One region of the Pantoea sp. USHLN298 genome, then DNA from elsewhere that is predicted to be linked to it. Evidence: predicted binding sites of a transcription regulator. Region 1 holds the regulator's gene; each other region holds the start of a gene.
What was found. The regulator PurR, encoded in region 1, represses purine synthesis genes. The targets are predictions, from matches to a motif close to CANGCAAACGTTTGCNTG.

Region 1 (4,813 bases):
CGCTTCTTTAAACTTCTCTGCGGTCTCTTTGATCAGCGACTGCAGTTCACCGCGCTGGAACATCTCGACGATGATGTCACATCCGCCGACCAGCTCGCCATCAATCCACAGCTGTGGAAAGGTTGGCCAGTTGGCATATTTCGGCAGCTCTGCACGAATGTCCGGGTTCTGCAGAATATCCACGTAAGCAAAACGCTCACCGCAGGCTGACAGCGCCTGAACCGCCTGCGCAGAGAAACCGCAGCTTGGCAGTTTCGGTGAACCTTTCATGAACAGCAGGATCGGGTTTTCTGCGATCTGGCGCTGAATTTTTTCTACAGTACTCATAATTGCCTTCCTTAATTCGTCACTTCGTGTTTGTTTATTGTAGCGACTTCGCACCAGGACTGAAAACGAGATTTTACCGCTGCCGGATTAAATCGCCATGTTTGTTAAGTCCGCTCATCAGCCCTGATGCCACCCGGTTATTAACGGCCAGTAACATATTAATAATTTGCAATAGTTTTGCCGATATAAGACGCTGAAAATGTTCATTTTCAACGCAATTGCGTGAGGCCGAAAGATTAATAAAAAAAGGCGTTACTGTTTTCAAACGAACTGGACTAGAATGGCATCGGCGCTGATCCTGGATCAGATTATTCCCAACTTTGTCGCGGTGCGTAGTGGCCCTGACAACTTAACTAAAACCGGACTATGCGTTTAATCATTACGCTTTTCATTCTTGCCTTTGCGCAACTGTTCTTTAACATCGCTTCTGCCTCACCGCAGGCGCCGGTGAATGTCAGTTCGCATAAAGCAGAGAAAAAGAGTGCGCGCGAAGATGAGCGCCGCAAGCGTCGCCCGCTGAAAACGGCGGCAAAGAAAACACGCGTCAGTCCGATTCAGAAGCTCAAAGTCAAAAAACAGAAAAAAAGCGAACTCACCGCCAGCCATCTTCCCGCTAAGAAAAGTAAAACCTCCCTTAAAACGGCCAGTAAAAAACGCTACGGCCACCAGCGTTCGCTTAAAACCGTTGACGCCAGCAGCAGTGACACCGGCACCATTAAAATGAGCAAGTCACATCGTCAGCGTTACCAGAAAGCGCGCGAAACGGCGATGACCAAGTTGATGGGTCAGTTAGGCAAACCTTATCAATGGGGTGGCACCTCACCGCATACCGGTTTTGATTGCAGCGGCCTGGTCTGGTACGCCTATAAAGATTTGGTCAAGTTCAAGATCCCGCGCACCGCCAATGAGATGTTCCATCTGCGCGACGCCGCGCCGGTTAAACGTGAGTCACTGGAGAAAGGCGATTTAGTCTTTTTCCGCATCAATGGCCGCGGCACCGCCGATCACGTTGGGGTTTATCTCGGCAACGGCAAATTCATTCAGTCACCGCGTACCGGCAAAGATATTCAGATCAGTGCGCTGGGTGAAGACTACTGGCAGCGCCACTATATTGGTGCGCGTCGGGTCATGACGCCAAAGACCATTCGCTAACGCAGCCGTTGGGCGATCGCCAGACAGCAAAAAGCCGGGCCATGCCCGGCTTTTTCGATCAGTGCAGAATCGCGGTGAAGCTAAAAGCGACAATCATCAGCAGGCAGCCGACGGTAGTCATCAGCGCCAGTTTCAAATCGGTACTCATTTAACTCTCCTTAGTCACAATTTTTGTGGGGTTAAGCCATTTTCCCACAGGACCGGGTAAAAATCTCGTTTTATCCGCCCAGCCTTGTTAGAATCCTGCCTTTGTTGCGCAACGCGCGCAGCCCCGGTTCCGTTTGCTCTCTTTTCAGGCGCTCATTACCCGCCAGTCGCCCTGTTTACCGGTCAGAAAACCTGCATAATTGCGCAGAAAACCCTGAGCAGACGCAAACGTTTAACATTATGCTTATCATTGCGTTAGATAAGCCCTGGAGTCCGATTTTAATGGCAACAATTAAAGATGTGGCAAAACGCGCCGGCGTCTCAACGACCACCGTTTCGCACGTCATCAATAAAACGCGTTTTGTCGCTGAAGAGACGCGCAACGCCGTCTGGCAGGCGATTCAGGAACTGCACTATTCGCCCAGCGCCGTGGCGCGCAGCCTGAAGGTGAATCACACCAAAACGCTGGGCCTGCTGGCGACTTCCAGCGAAGCGCCCTACTTTGCTGAAATTATTGAAGCAGTGGAAAACCACTGTTTCGACAAAGGCTATACTCTGATTCTGGGTAATGCGCACAATGATCTGCAGAAGCAGCGCGCCTATCTCAGCATGATGGCGCAAAAGCGCGTCGATGGGCTGCTGGTGATGTGCTCTGAGTATCCGGACGATCTGCTGAAAATGCTGGAAGAGAACCGTAACATCCCGATGGTGGTAATGGACTGGGGCGAATCCCGCGCCGACTTTACCGACACGGTGCTGGACAATGCGTTTCAGGGCGGTTATCTCGCCGGGCGTTATCTGATTGAGCGTGGCCATCGCGAGATTGGCGCCATCCCCGGCCAGATGGAGCGCAACACCGGTGGCGGACGTCACGCCGGCTTCCTGAAGGCGCTGGAAGAAGCGGGTATTCAGCCGCGTGCCGAGTGGATTGTCCAGGGTGACTTTGAACCTGAATCGGGCTATCAGGCAATGCAGCAGATCCTGTCGCAGAAACAGCGCCCGACCGCGGTGTTCTGTGGTGGCGATATCATGGCGATGGGGGCGATTTGCGCCGCCGATGAGATGGGATTGCGCGTGCCGCAGGACATTTCGGTGATCGGCTATGACAATGTGCGCAACGCGCGCTACTTCGCGCCGGCGCTGACCACCGTTCATCAGCCGAAAGCGCAGCTGGGTGAGAAAGCGCTGGAGATGTTGCTGGATCGCATCACCAGCAAACGTGAGATTTCTCAAACCATCGAAGTGCATCCAACCCTGATTGAACGTCGTTCCGTAGCTGATGGTCCGTTCCGCGACTACCGCCGTTAATCTTCGCTTAACCACTCCTGATTAAGCGTTTGCGCATCACCCAGATAGCTGAGTAACCAGCCGGTCGCCGGTGATGCGCGATCTTCCGCCCAGCTGACACAACAGGGACTCTCCGGAAAAGCCACCGGCAGGGTCAGCTCCACCAGCGCGCCGCTGTCCAGCAACGGCCGGGCCAGATGACCAGGCACCATCGCCACGCACAATCCCGCCAGTACGCAATCCAGCCCGGTCTGCCATTCCGGCACCACCAGCCGACGCTGGTTGTCGAGCGTCCACGTCATCCGGCGTGGCAGCGCGCGCGAAGTATCTTCCAGAACCAGCGACGGCCAGCTGCGCAGGGTATCGTCATCTATCTGGCTCACTTCCGTCAGCGGATGGTGGTTCGCGACTACGCAGCGCCAGTTGAGCGTCCCCATATCGCGAAAGGCAAAGCGGCCGCCGACCGGGATCGCCTGAGTCGCGCCGATAGCAACCTCCACCCGGCCATCCGCCAGCGCATCCCAGACGCCGTTGAACACTTCATAACTGATGTGCAACTCCATGTCAGGAAAGTGCCGGTAAAAATCCTTCACTAATTGTCGGGTACGCTGCGGCTTGACGATACAGTCCACCGCAATACTTAACTGCCCGCGCCAGCCGTTGGCCAGCTGCTGACACTGGCGGCGGGTGGCGAGCATTTTTTTGATGACGCTGCGCCCTTCCCGGACAAAATGCTCTCCCGCAGGGGTTAATACCACCTCACGATGCTGACGTTCAAACAGCGGAACCGCCAGCCAGGTCTCCAGCTGGCGCACCGTGTAGCTGATAGCCGACGGCACCCGATGCAGCTCCTGCGCCGCCGCGCTGAAGCTGCCACCGCGCGCCACGGCATCCACCACTTCTAACGCATATTCTGACCACATATTCTGCCTTCAAATTTTTTAACAGCAATAGGCAAATATTAGCGTTTCACAGCGGCAAACGCACCTTTTACACTCTGCCGCGTTCAACCTGCAAAATGAGAATCAGATGTCACCGTCAAAAGGATTTATGCCTTATCTCGCTCTGCTGAGCATGCTGGGCTTTTTAGCCACCGATATGTACCTGCCCGCGTTTGGCGCGATGCAGCAAACTTTCAATACCTCGCCTGGCCTGATCAGTGCCAGCATGAGCCTGTTCCTGGCCGGTTTTGCCTGCGGTCAGCTGTTCTGGGGTCCGCTCTCCGATCGCATCGGGCGTAAGCCGGTGCTGCTGGCCGGACTGGCGCTGTTCGCCGTCGGCTGTGCCGGTATGCTGTGGGTAGAGGATATTTATCTGATGCTGGCGCTGCGCTTTGTTCAGGCGATTGGCGTCTGTGCGGCCGCTGTCAGCTGGCAGGCGCTGGTGGTCGATCGCTATCCGGCCGCACGTGCTAATAAGGTGTTTGCCACCATCATGCCGCTGGTGGCGCTTTCGCCAGCCCTGGCACCGCTGTTAGGCGCGTGGCTGATTGGTCATTTCCACTGGCGTTCGATCTTCCTGGTGCTGACGCTGATTGCGCTGGCCTTGATCCTCACGACGCTGCGCCTGCCGTCGGGCCGCAAAGCAACGGGCAACCAGGGCGCAAATCCGGGCTTTTTTACCCTGCTTAAATCCCGGGTTTACAGTGGTAACGTGCTGATTTATTCCGCCTGTTCCGCCAGCTTTTTCGCCTGGCTGACCGGCTCACCCTTTATTCTGGCCGATCTGGGCCTGTCGCCCGCCGATATTGGTCTGAGTTATCTGCCCCAGACGGTTGCCTTCCTGATTGGTGGCTTCGGCTGCCGTGCCCTGCTCAACCGTTTTAAAGGGGCGCAGCTGCTGCCGTGGCTGCTGGCGGTCTACAGTCTGAGCATCCTGGCGCTGTTTGCCGTCGCACTCT
Region 2 (4,813 bases), on a different contig from region 1:
TCTGCCGCTGAAGCGCTTTAGCATCATCATTACGCAGCGATTCGAGATACTCCAGATACTGCTGATCGACATCTTTGGTCACGTAAACCCCGTTAAACACCGAACATTCAAACTGGGTAATATCCGGGTTCTCTTCACGCACTGCTTCGATCAGATCGTCGAGGTCCTGGAAAATCAGCGCATCGGCTTTAATCAGCTGGCGAATCTCTTCCACTTCACGCCCGTGAGCAATCAGCTCGGTGGCGCTAGGCATATCAATGCCATAGACGTTCGGGAAACGAATTTCCGGTGCCGCTGACGCCAGGTAAACCCGCTTCGCACCGGCTTCACGCGCCATCTCAATAATCTGCTCAGAGGTGGTGCCGCGCACGATGGAGTCATCCACCAGCAACACGTTTTTATCCCGGAACTCGGCGCGGTTAGCGTTCAGCTTGCGGCGCACAGCGCTGCGGCGCAACTGCTGGCCCGGCATGATAAAGGTACGACCAACGTAACGGTTTTTCACGAAGCCCTGACGATAGGGTTTATCGAGAATGCGCGCAATTTCCAGCGCGATATCGGTCGAGGTTTCCGGAATCGGGATCACCACATCGATATCGAGATCTTCCCACTCACGGGCAATCTTCTCACCCAGCTTGGTACCCATACGGACACGGGCGCTGTAGACCGAAATCTTGTCGAGGAAAGAGTCGGGACGGGCAAAGTAGACGTACTCGAACAGGCAGGGATTGCTTTTCGGGTTTTCGGCGCACTGGCGGGTCGAGAGCTGACCCTGCTCAGTGACGTAGACCGCTTCACCCGGCGCAACGTCACGGATAAATTCAAAGCCCAACGTATCCAGCGCCACGCTCTCCGAGGCGACCATATATTCGGTACGGCCATCCGCGATTACGCGTTTGCCCAGCACCAGCGGCCGGATGCCGTTCGGATCGCGGAACGCCACCATGCCATGGCCGATGATCATCGCCACCACCGCATAGGCGCCGCGCACCTGCTGGTGCACCGCCGCGACGGCAGCAAAAATATTGTCGGCTTCCAGCGGATCGTTCTGGAAGCGATCCAGCTCCTGCGCAAAAATATTCAGCAGAATTTCAGAATCTGAGGTGGTATTCACATGACGACGGCCTTTTTCGAACAGATGCTTACGCAGTTCGTGGGCGTTGGTCAGATTACCGTTATGTGCCAGCGTGATACCGTACGGCGAGTTTACGTAGAATGGCTGCGCTTCAGAGGCACTTGAGCTGCCCGCGGTAGGATAACGCGCGTGACCAATCCCCATGTTGCCCTGCAGACGCTGCATGTGGCGTGCTTCGAAAACGTCGCTGACCAGGCCATTGGCCTTACGCAGACGGAAGCACTTCAGCGCATCGATAGTACAAATGCCTGCGGCATCCTGCCCGCGGTGCTGGAGCACCGTTAACGCGTCATAGATCGACTGGTTGACCGGCATGAAACCGGTGATACCGACAATACCGCACATGTTGTCATTTCCTCATTAAGCCGCACTCCCGGTCGCATCACCGGGGTAAAAAACTCGACGTGCTTTTCAGGTAATCGAAAAACCACCTGATTATATAACTGAACTCGGGAATGAGTTGAGACTGTTGCCAGTCCGGACTTTTTGAAAAGCCGGTGAAAGTATCGAGGAAGAACAGCAAAGCGGCTACTATCAGCACACCACGCAACGCCCCGAAACAGACGCCCAACACCCGGTCGGTTCCCGACAGGCCGGTTTTTTCCACCAGCGAGCCGATCACGTAATTCACAATCGCACCGACAATCAGGGTGGCGACAAACAACACCCCAATGGCGATACCGTTACGAACCAGTTCGTCGTCAAACCCTGTAAACCAGACTGCAAGGTAGGCGTAGTAATGACTGGCGACAAAAAACGCGCATCCCCAGGTAACAAGAGATAAGGCTTCCCGGACAAACCCACGGATCAGGCTGACCAGAGCCGAAAAACCAACTACCGCAATAATGACGTAATCAATCCAGATCATGAACTCTTCCAGCGCCAGTGCCATTGCACCCCTGCATCCAGTTCGGGGCGCATTCTAACAGAAAAAGAAAACGTTTGCGTAGCGGTTTTCCTGTTCTGCATCCATAAAAAAGGCGATGAAAAAAACCTTCGTCGCCTGGTTGATTCCCTGACGGTCAGCCCGTTGAAAATCATCATTTTTTTACCCGTTTCGCCACGTTAGCCGCCTGTGCTATGGCGCTAAAGGCGCTGCCTGTTACTGTTATCGGCAGCGCCAATCGCCAGGGTTAGCGCGCGCTGTATGGCTTCACCACACCGCCCAGTCCGGAGATGCCTTTCAGCTCGCCGACTGCACTCTGCATTTTAGCTTTTGAGGCGTCCGGTCCGACGTAAATGCGGGTGATCTGTCCCTGTACCGGCGTTGACGGCACGGTAAAGGCGCGATAACCCGACAGCCGCAGCTGCGCGACAATCTCATTCACTTTGCTGGCATTTTTCAGTGCGCCCAGCTGAACCACATAGGCCTGACCCGCAGGCGCGACGGGTTCCGCGGCTTTCGGCTGCTCAGTCTGCTTCGGCTGCTCTACCGGTTTGGGTTGCTCAACCGGTTTCGGTTTTGGCTGTTCGACCGGTTTTGGTTTCGGTTGCTCAACCGGCTTCGGTTTTGGCTGTTCGACCGGTTTGGGTTTCACCTGCACTGGCGTTGACTGATGGACCGGCGGTGGCGTGACCACGGCGGGCTCGCTCTCTTCTGCCGGTCTGGTCCGTCCCTGATCAGCCGGTGCGCTGGTTTTGCCATTGCTGCTGCTGACCGCATTACCGGCACCTTCCGGCGGCTGCGCGGGCAGCGTCTGGGTCACCGGCGGCACCATCTCGCTGTCCTGCTGATCGTCCGGTTTCGGTACCAGCGGAATGGCAGCGAACTCCTCTTTATAGTGCTTCTTCTGCCCGTCCAGCAGCCCCGGCAATACAATCACGCCGACGGCGACCAGAATAACGGTGCCGACTAAACGGTTCTGAAACTTACTTGCCACGCCCTTTCTCCGTTTCAATCGATTCCATGACCTGTGCCACGGTGTGGAACGAACCACACACCAGCACAATGTCCTGCGGCTGCGCCTGCTGGCGCGCCTGCTGCCAGGCCTGTTCTACCGTGCTGAATGCCTCGCCCTGCGGCAGCCATTCCAGCAGCTGCGCCGCGGTGGCCCCGCGAGGCCCGTCGAGCGGCGCGCAGTACCAGCGATCCACCGCCGGTGACAGCGCCGCCAGCGTGCCGGCAATATCTTTGTCATGCAGCATACCCACCACCGCATGAACCTTGCCGGTTTTTGGCAGCGTCGCCAGGCGTGACGCCAGATAGGTCGCCGCGTGCGGATTATGCGCCACGTCCAGAATCACCCGTGGCGATTCACTCAGGGTCTGAAAGCGACCCGGCAGCATGGCTAACGGCAGGCTGGCGCGGATCTGCGCTTCACTGACCTGCAGCCCGGACGCGCGCAGCGCCACCAGCGCCGTCGCTGCATTCGGCAGCGGTACCTGCGGCAGCGGCAGATCGTTCAGCTCGCCGTGCGCGTCACGCAGCGACCAGCTTTCCGGCTGCTCACGGTAAGACCAGTCACGGTTGCGTTGCAGCAGCGCCACGCCCTTTTCACTGGCCACCGCCGCAATACTGCGCGGCATATCAGGTTCACCCACTACCGCCGGTTTACCGGCCCGGAAAACGCCCGCTTTCTCACGACCAATACTTTCCCGATCCGGGCCAAGCCAGTCGATATGATCGAGCGCGATGCTGGTGACCACCGCGACATCCGCATCCACAATATTGGTGGCATCGAGCCGTCCGCCGAGACCCACTTCCAGGATCACCACGTCCAGCTGCGCCTGTTGAAACAGCTTCAGCGCTGACAGGGTGCCAAATTCGAAATAGGTCAGAGAGATGTCACCGCGTCCGGCTTCGATGTCGGCGAAACTGGCGCAGTGCTGTGCTTCGCTCAGCTCCTGGCCCTGAACCCGTACCCGTTCGGTATAACGCACCAGATGCGGCGAACTGTAGACGCCAACGCGATAGCCAGCCGCCATCAGCAGCGTTTCCAGCGTGCGACAGGTCGTGCCTTTGCCGTTGGTACCGGCGACGGTGAAGACGAAGGGAGCCGGTTTCAGCAGGTCGAGACGTTGCGCCACCTGGCGAATACGATCCAGGCCCAGTTCGATGGCCTGAGTATGCAGGTGCTCAAGATAATAAAGCCACGTGGCCAAAGGCGACGTGGCTTGAGGGAGGTGAAGATTGTCCATATGTCCCGTTTTGCTTATTTATACCCGGCAGACGGAGGCTGAGGTATACGGTGCATTGGTAAAAGGCGCGACGGGCGCGCCTCTCTATCTCCTGTCAGGCCTCGTTGCTCTCCGGTTGAGTCGTCGCCGGGGCAGACTCTTCACCATCGTGCAGCGGTGCTGGCAGGTTCATCATTTTCGCCAGCAGGCTTGCCAGTTTGTACCGCATTTCCGGACGGCGAATGATCATATCAATCGCGCCCTTTTCAATCAGGAACTCACTGCGCTGGAAGCCCGGCGGCAGTTTTTCACGCACGGTCTGTTCGATTACGCGAGGACCGGCAAAGCCGATCAGCGCTTTCGGTTCCGCCACGTTGAGATCGCCCAGCATGGCGAAACTGGCTGACACGCCGCCCATGGTCGGGTCGGTCAGTACCGAAATATAAGGCAGACCGCGCTCCTGCATTTTAGCCAGCGCGGCGCTGGTTTTCGCCATCTGCATCAGCGACATCAGCGCTTCCTGCATACGCGCCCCGCCACTGGCGGAGAAACAGATCAGCG
Region 3 (4,813 bases), on a different contig from region 1:
CCGCGTTATGGAGTGAGGTGAAGGACCAGCTGGGGCAGAATGCGCTGACCCTGTCGACCGGACAGCAGCAGCGGCTGGTGATTGCCCGGGCGATTGCCATCGAACCCGAAGTTTTGCTGCTGGACGAGCCGACCTCGGCGCTGGACCCGATCTCCACGCTGGTGATTGAAGAGCTGATGACCACGCTGAAGCAGCACTTTACCCTGGTACTGGTGACCCACAATATGCAGCAGGCATCACGCGTCTCGGATTACACCGCGTTTATGCATCAGGGCGCGTTAGTGGAGTTTGATGATACCGATCGGATCTTTACCGCCCCGAAACAGCGGCGCACCGAAGATTACATCACCGGTCGCTACGGCTAAGAAGAGGGAGAAGGGCGAGGCTTTTGGCAGACGGCTCATAAACGCAAAGCGATGGGAGCCTATGCCCGTAGTAACGCCGCGCGGTGAGGGATGGCGTTTTTTGCGTCTTTACGGAGGGCGTAGGTTCCCTGAGCCTTTACTCCACGACTCTTTCAGGAGAAGCCCGGGCTTCTCCTTCCAGGTCACTCGTGGGCGTAGCCTTGCGGCGGCAGGGGTTCCCCATCCAGCCAGGCTTTGCCATCACGCATTTTGAGTCGTCCGTCGATAAACCAGCTAATCACCAGCGGATAGATCGCATGTTCCTGATGCTGCACCCGCTCAGTTATCTCCGCTTCGCTGTCGTCAGGGAACACCGGTACTTTGGCCTGCAAAATCACCGGGCCGCCATCCAGCTCATCGGTGACGAAGTGCACCGAGGTTCCATGTTCGCTGTCGCCATTCTCCAGCGCCTGACGATGGGTATGCAGGCCCGGATATTTCGGCAGCAGGGAAGGATGAATATTCAGCAGACGGTCGTGGAAATGGGCGACAAAGGCGCGACTGAGAATGCGCATGTAGCCCGCCAGCACCACCAGATCCGGCGAAAACGCCTCGATTTCAGCGATCAGCTGCCGGTCAAAAGCGTCGCGGTCAGCAAAGTCGCTGGCCGCCAGCGCTTTCGCGGGAATACCTGCCTCCTGCGCCCGGGTCAGACCATAGGCGGCGGCGCGGTTGCTGATAACGGCAGCAACGCTGCCGTCAATCCGCCCGCTGGCGCAGGCGTCAAGGATGGACTGAAGGTTGCTTCCGTTACCGGAAATCAGGACAACCAGCTTTTTCATCCGTTGATAACCACACGCTCTTCAGCATCCGAGGCTTTGATCACGCCCAGCTTCCAGGCTTTCTCGCCGGCCGCCTGCATCAGCGCGACCGCTTTATCTGCATCAGCCGGGCTCAGGGCAATGATCATTCCGACGCCGCAGTTAAAGGTGCGGTACATCTCAAAGCGGCTGACGTTGCCCGCCTGCTGCATCCAGCTGAACACCGCTGGCCACTGCCAGCTCGTCTCGTCAATCACCGCCTGGGTGTTGTCGGGCAGCACGCGTGGAATGTTTTCCCAGAAGCCGCCGCCGGTCAGGTGCGCAATGGCATGCACATCGACCTGCTCAATCAGGCTGAGAATATTTTTCACATAGATGCGGGTCGGTTCCAGCAGATGATCGGCCAGCGGTTTGCCTTCCAGCTGTTCAGTCAGCGGATCGGTATTGCTGACCTCCAGAATCTTGCGCACCAGCGAATAGCCGTTGGAGTGCGGACCGCTTGAGCCCAGCGCGATCAGCACGTCACCATCCTGCACTTTACTGCCGTCGATGATTTCAGACTTTTCAACCACGCCGACACAGAAACCGGCCACGTCGTAATCTTCACCGTGGTACATGCCCGGCATTTCAGCGGTTTCGCCGCCAACCAGCGCACAACCTGACTGCAGGCAGCCTTCGGCGATGCCGGTGATGACCGCGGAGGCGGTATCAACATCCAGTTTGCCGGTGGCGTAGTAGTCGAGGAAGAACAGCGGCTCGGCACCCTGAACCACCAGATCGTTGACGCACATGGCGACCAGATCGATGCCAATCGCATCGTGGCGCTTGAGGTCCATCGCCAGACGCAGCTTGGTGCCGACGCCATCGGTGCCGGAGACCAGCACCGGTTCACGGTATTTTTGCGGCAGCGCGCAAAGCGCACCGAAGCCGCCCAGTCCACCCATCACTTCCGGGCGACGCGTCTTTTTCACTACGCCTTTAATACGGTCAACCAGGGCGTTACCAGCATCAATATCAACACCGGCGTCTTTGTAGCTGAGAGAGGTCTTGTCGGTCACTGCGAGGTCCCCACGCGAGTTGCGGTTGGTGGTTTAAATAAAGCGCGGCAATTCTACCAGCGCAGGCAAACGTTTGCGAGTCCGGGATTGCGCACCGGGTGATTTTCATCAATCCTTATTTTGTCCCGGTAAAAGCTGCCGCTTTGCGCAAGGATAAGTGGCGCAGAGGCGAAAAGGCGGTATAATCCCGCGATTTTTTTTTAGCTCAACTCACTCCGGGAGAACACCAATGAAGATCGTGGAAGTCAGACACCCGCTGGTCAAACATAAACTGGGCTTGATGCGTGAGCATGATATCAGTACCAAGCGTTTCCGCGAGCTGGCATCAGAAGTGGGCAGCCTGCTGACCTACGAAGCCACCGCCGACCTGGAAACCGAAAAAGTGACCATTGAGGGCTGGAATGGCCCGGTGCAGATCGATCAAATCAAAGGTAAAAAAATTACGGTGGTCCCGATTCTGCGTGCCGGTCTCGGCATGATGGAAGGCGTGCTGGAACATGTTCCCAGCGCCCGCATCAGCGTGGTGGGCGTTTACCGCGATGAAGAAACCCTGGAGCCGGTCCCTTATTTCCAGAAGCTGGTCTCGAATATTGAAGAGCGTCTGGCGCTGGTGGTCGATCCGATGCTGGCGACCGGTGGCTCGATGATCGCCACTATCGATCTGCTGAAAAAAGCCGGTTGCAGCAGCATTAAAGTGCTGGTGCTGGTGGCGGCGCCAGAAGGGATTGCGGCGCTGGAAAAAGCGCATCCTGACGTCGAACTCTATACCGCGTCAGTCGATCAGGGACTGAACGAAAAAGGTTACATCATTCCCGGGCTGGGTGACGCCGGGGATAAGATTTTCGGAACCAAATAAATCGCATAGCCGGCCGGAGAGTCGGCTTTTTTTTGGCAAAAAAGCATCATCCCCAATCCGATAGCCTCTGCCGCTGGCGACAGGTTCACGCCTTGTGCGTGGATGTGACTCGTCGCGGCTGCAGCGAGGAAGGGGATGCATAACATAAGGGGATAAATGATGACTCGTCGCGCCATTGGCGTCAGTGAACGACCGCCGTTACTGCAAACCATTCCACTCAGCCTGCAACACCTGTTCGCCATGTTTGGCGCCACGGTGCTGGTGCCGATTCTGTTTCATATCAACCCGGCTACCGTGCTGTTATTCAACGGCGTCGGCACGCTGATCTATCTGTTTATCTGTAAGGGCAAAATCCCCGCCTATCTCGGTTCGAGCTTTGCGTTTATCTCGCCGGTGTTGCTGCTGTTGCCGCTGGGCTATGAGGTGGCGCTGGGCGGATTTATTCTGTGCGGCGTGCTGTTCTGTATCGTGGCGCTGATTGTGAAGCGGGCCGGTACCGGCTGGCTGGATGTGATGTTCCCGCCGGCGGCGATGGGCGCGATTGTTGCGGTGATCGGTCTGGAACTGGCGGGCGTCGCGGCCAACATGGCAGGCCTGCTGCCGGCTGAGGGCAGCGCGCCCGACAGCACCACGGTGATCATCTCGCTGGTTACGCTGGCGGTGACGGTGTTCGGATCGGTGCTGTTTCGTGGCTTCCTGGCGATTATCCCGATTCTGATCGGGGTGCTGGTCGGCTATGTGCTCTCCTGGTTTATGGGCATCGTTGACTGGCGTGGAGTCGAGAACGCGCCGTGGTTCGCGCTGCCGACCTTCTATACGCCGCGCTTTGAGTGGGTAGCGATGCTCACCATTCTGCCGGCGGCGCTGGTGGTGATTGCCGAACACATCGGGCATCTGGTGGTGACGGCCAACATTGTGAAGAAAGATCTGATCCGCGATCCCGGCCTGCATCGTTCGATGTTCGCCAATGGCTTATCGACGGTGATCTCTGGCTTCTTTGGCTCAACCCCTAATACCACCTACGGTGAGAACATCGGCGTGATGGCGATTACCCGCGTCTACAGTACCTGGGTGATTGGCGGCGCGGCGATCCTCGCCATTCTGCTGTCGTGCGTCGGTAAACTGGCGGCGGCGATTCAGGCGATCCCGGTGCCGGTGATGGGCGGCGTCTCGCTGCTGCTCTATGGGGTGATTGGCGCGTCCGGTATCCGGGTACTGATCGAATCCAAAGTGGATTACAACAAAGCGCAGAACCTGATCCTGACCTCGGTGATCCTGATCATCGGCGTCAGCGGCGCGAAGGTACATATCGGTGCGGCGGAGCTGAAAGGCATGGCGCTGGCCACGCTGGTTGGCGTGGGACTGGCGCTGATCTTCCGTGTGATTTCACTGCTGCGCCCGGAAGAAGTAGTGCTGGAAGCGGAAGATCGTCAGGATTCCTGATCGTCGGCACGCGCATCAGATCGGGGCAGGGACGCTCCATTCATCTCTTTCTGAAAACTGTGGTAGACTTCCCCGGTTTTTTGCTTGTTCTCTTGCTGAGGTGCTTCTGAACACGCCGGCACAATTGTCATTGCCACTCTATTTGCCTGACGACGAAACCTTCGCCAGCTTCTGGCCGGGGGAAAACCCGTCGCTGATTGCCGCGCTGAAAGGTGCTCTCAACCAACAACATGGCAGCTATCTCTACTTCTGGTCGCGTGAAGGCGGTGGCCGGAGCCATTTGCTGCATGC

Region 2: cvpA (colicin V production protein) is a predicted target of PurR. The motif match lies at 2,067-2,084, and genes of this name have one in related genera.
Region 3: purM (phosphoribosylformylglycinamidine cyclo-ligase) is a predicted target of PurR. The motif match lies at 2,286-2,303, and genes of this name have one in related genera.

What each region holds. Positions count from the first base shown of each region.
Region 1 is NZ_JBBCRO010000001.1:924,238-929,050, reverse strand. It holds gene WFK59_RS04445 (Grx4 family monothiol glutaredoxin) at 1-330, opposite strand, end outside; gene WFK59_RS04440 (C40 family peptidase) at 694-1,479, shown strand; gene cydH (cytochrome bd-I oxidase subunit CydH) at 1,538-1,627, opposite strand; gene purR (HTH-type transcriptional repressor PurR) at 1,909-2,934, shown strand; gene punR (DNA-binding transcriptional activator PunR) at 2,931-3,836, opposite strand; gene punC (purine nucleoside transporter PunC) at 3,943-4,813, shown strand, end outside.
Region 2 is NZ_JBBCRO010000003.1:326,896-331,708, forward strand. It holds gene purF (amidophosphoribosyltransferase) at 1-1,480, opposite strand, end outside; gene cvpA (colicin V production protein) at 1,518-2,003, opposite strand; gene dedD (cell division protein DedD) at 2,269-3,015, opposite strand; gene folC (bifunctional tetrahydrofolate synthase/dihydrofolate synthase) at 3,005-4,273, opposite strand; gene accD (acetyl-CoA carboxylase, carboxyltransferase subunit beta) at 4,368-4,813, opposite strand, start outside.
Region 3 is NZ_JBBCRO010000003.1:484,847-489,659, reverse strand. It holds gene pstB (phosphate ABC transporter ATP-binding protein PstB) at 1-365, shown strand, start outside; gene purN (phosphoribosylglycinamide formyltransferase) at 548-1,186, opposite strand; gene purM (phosphoribosylformylglycinamidine cyclo-ligase) at 1,183-2,223, opposite strand; gene upp (uracil phosphoribosyltransferase) at 2,453-3,079, shown strand; gene uraA (uracil permease) at 3,239-4,522, shown strand; gene hda (DnaA inactivator Hda) at 4,629-4,813, shown strand, end outside.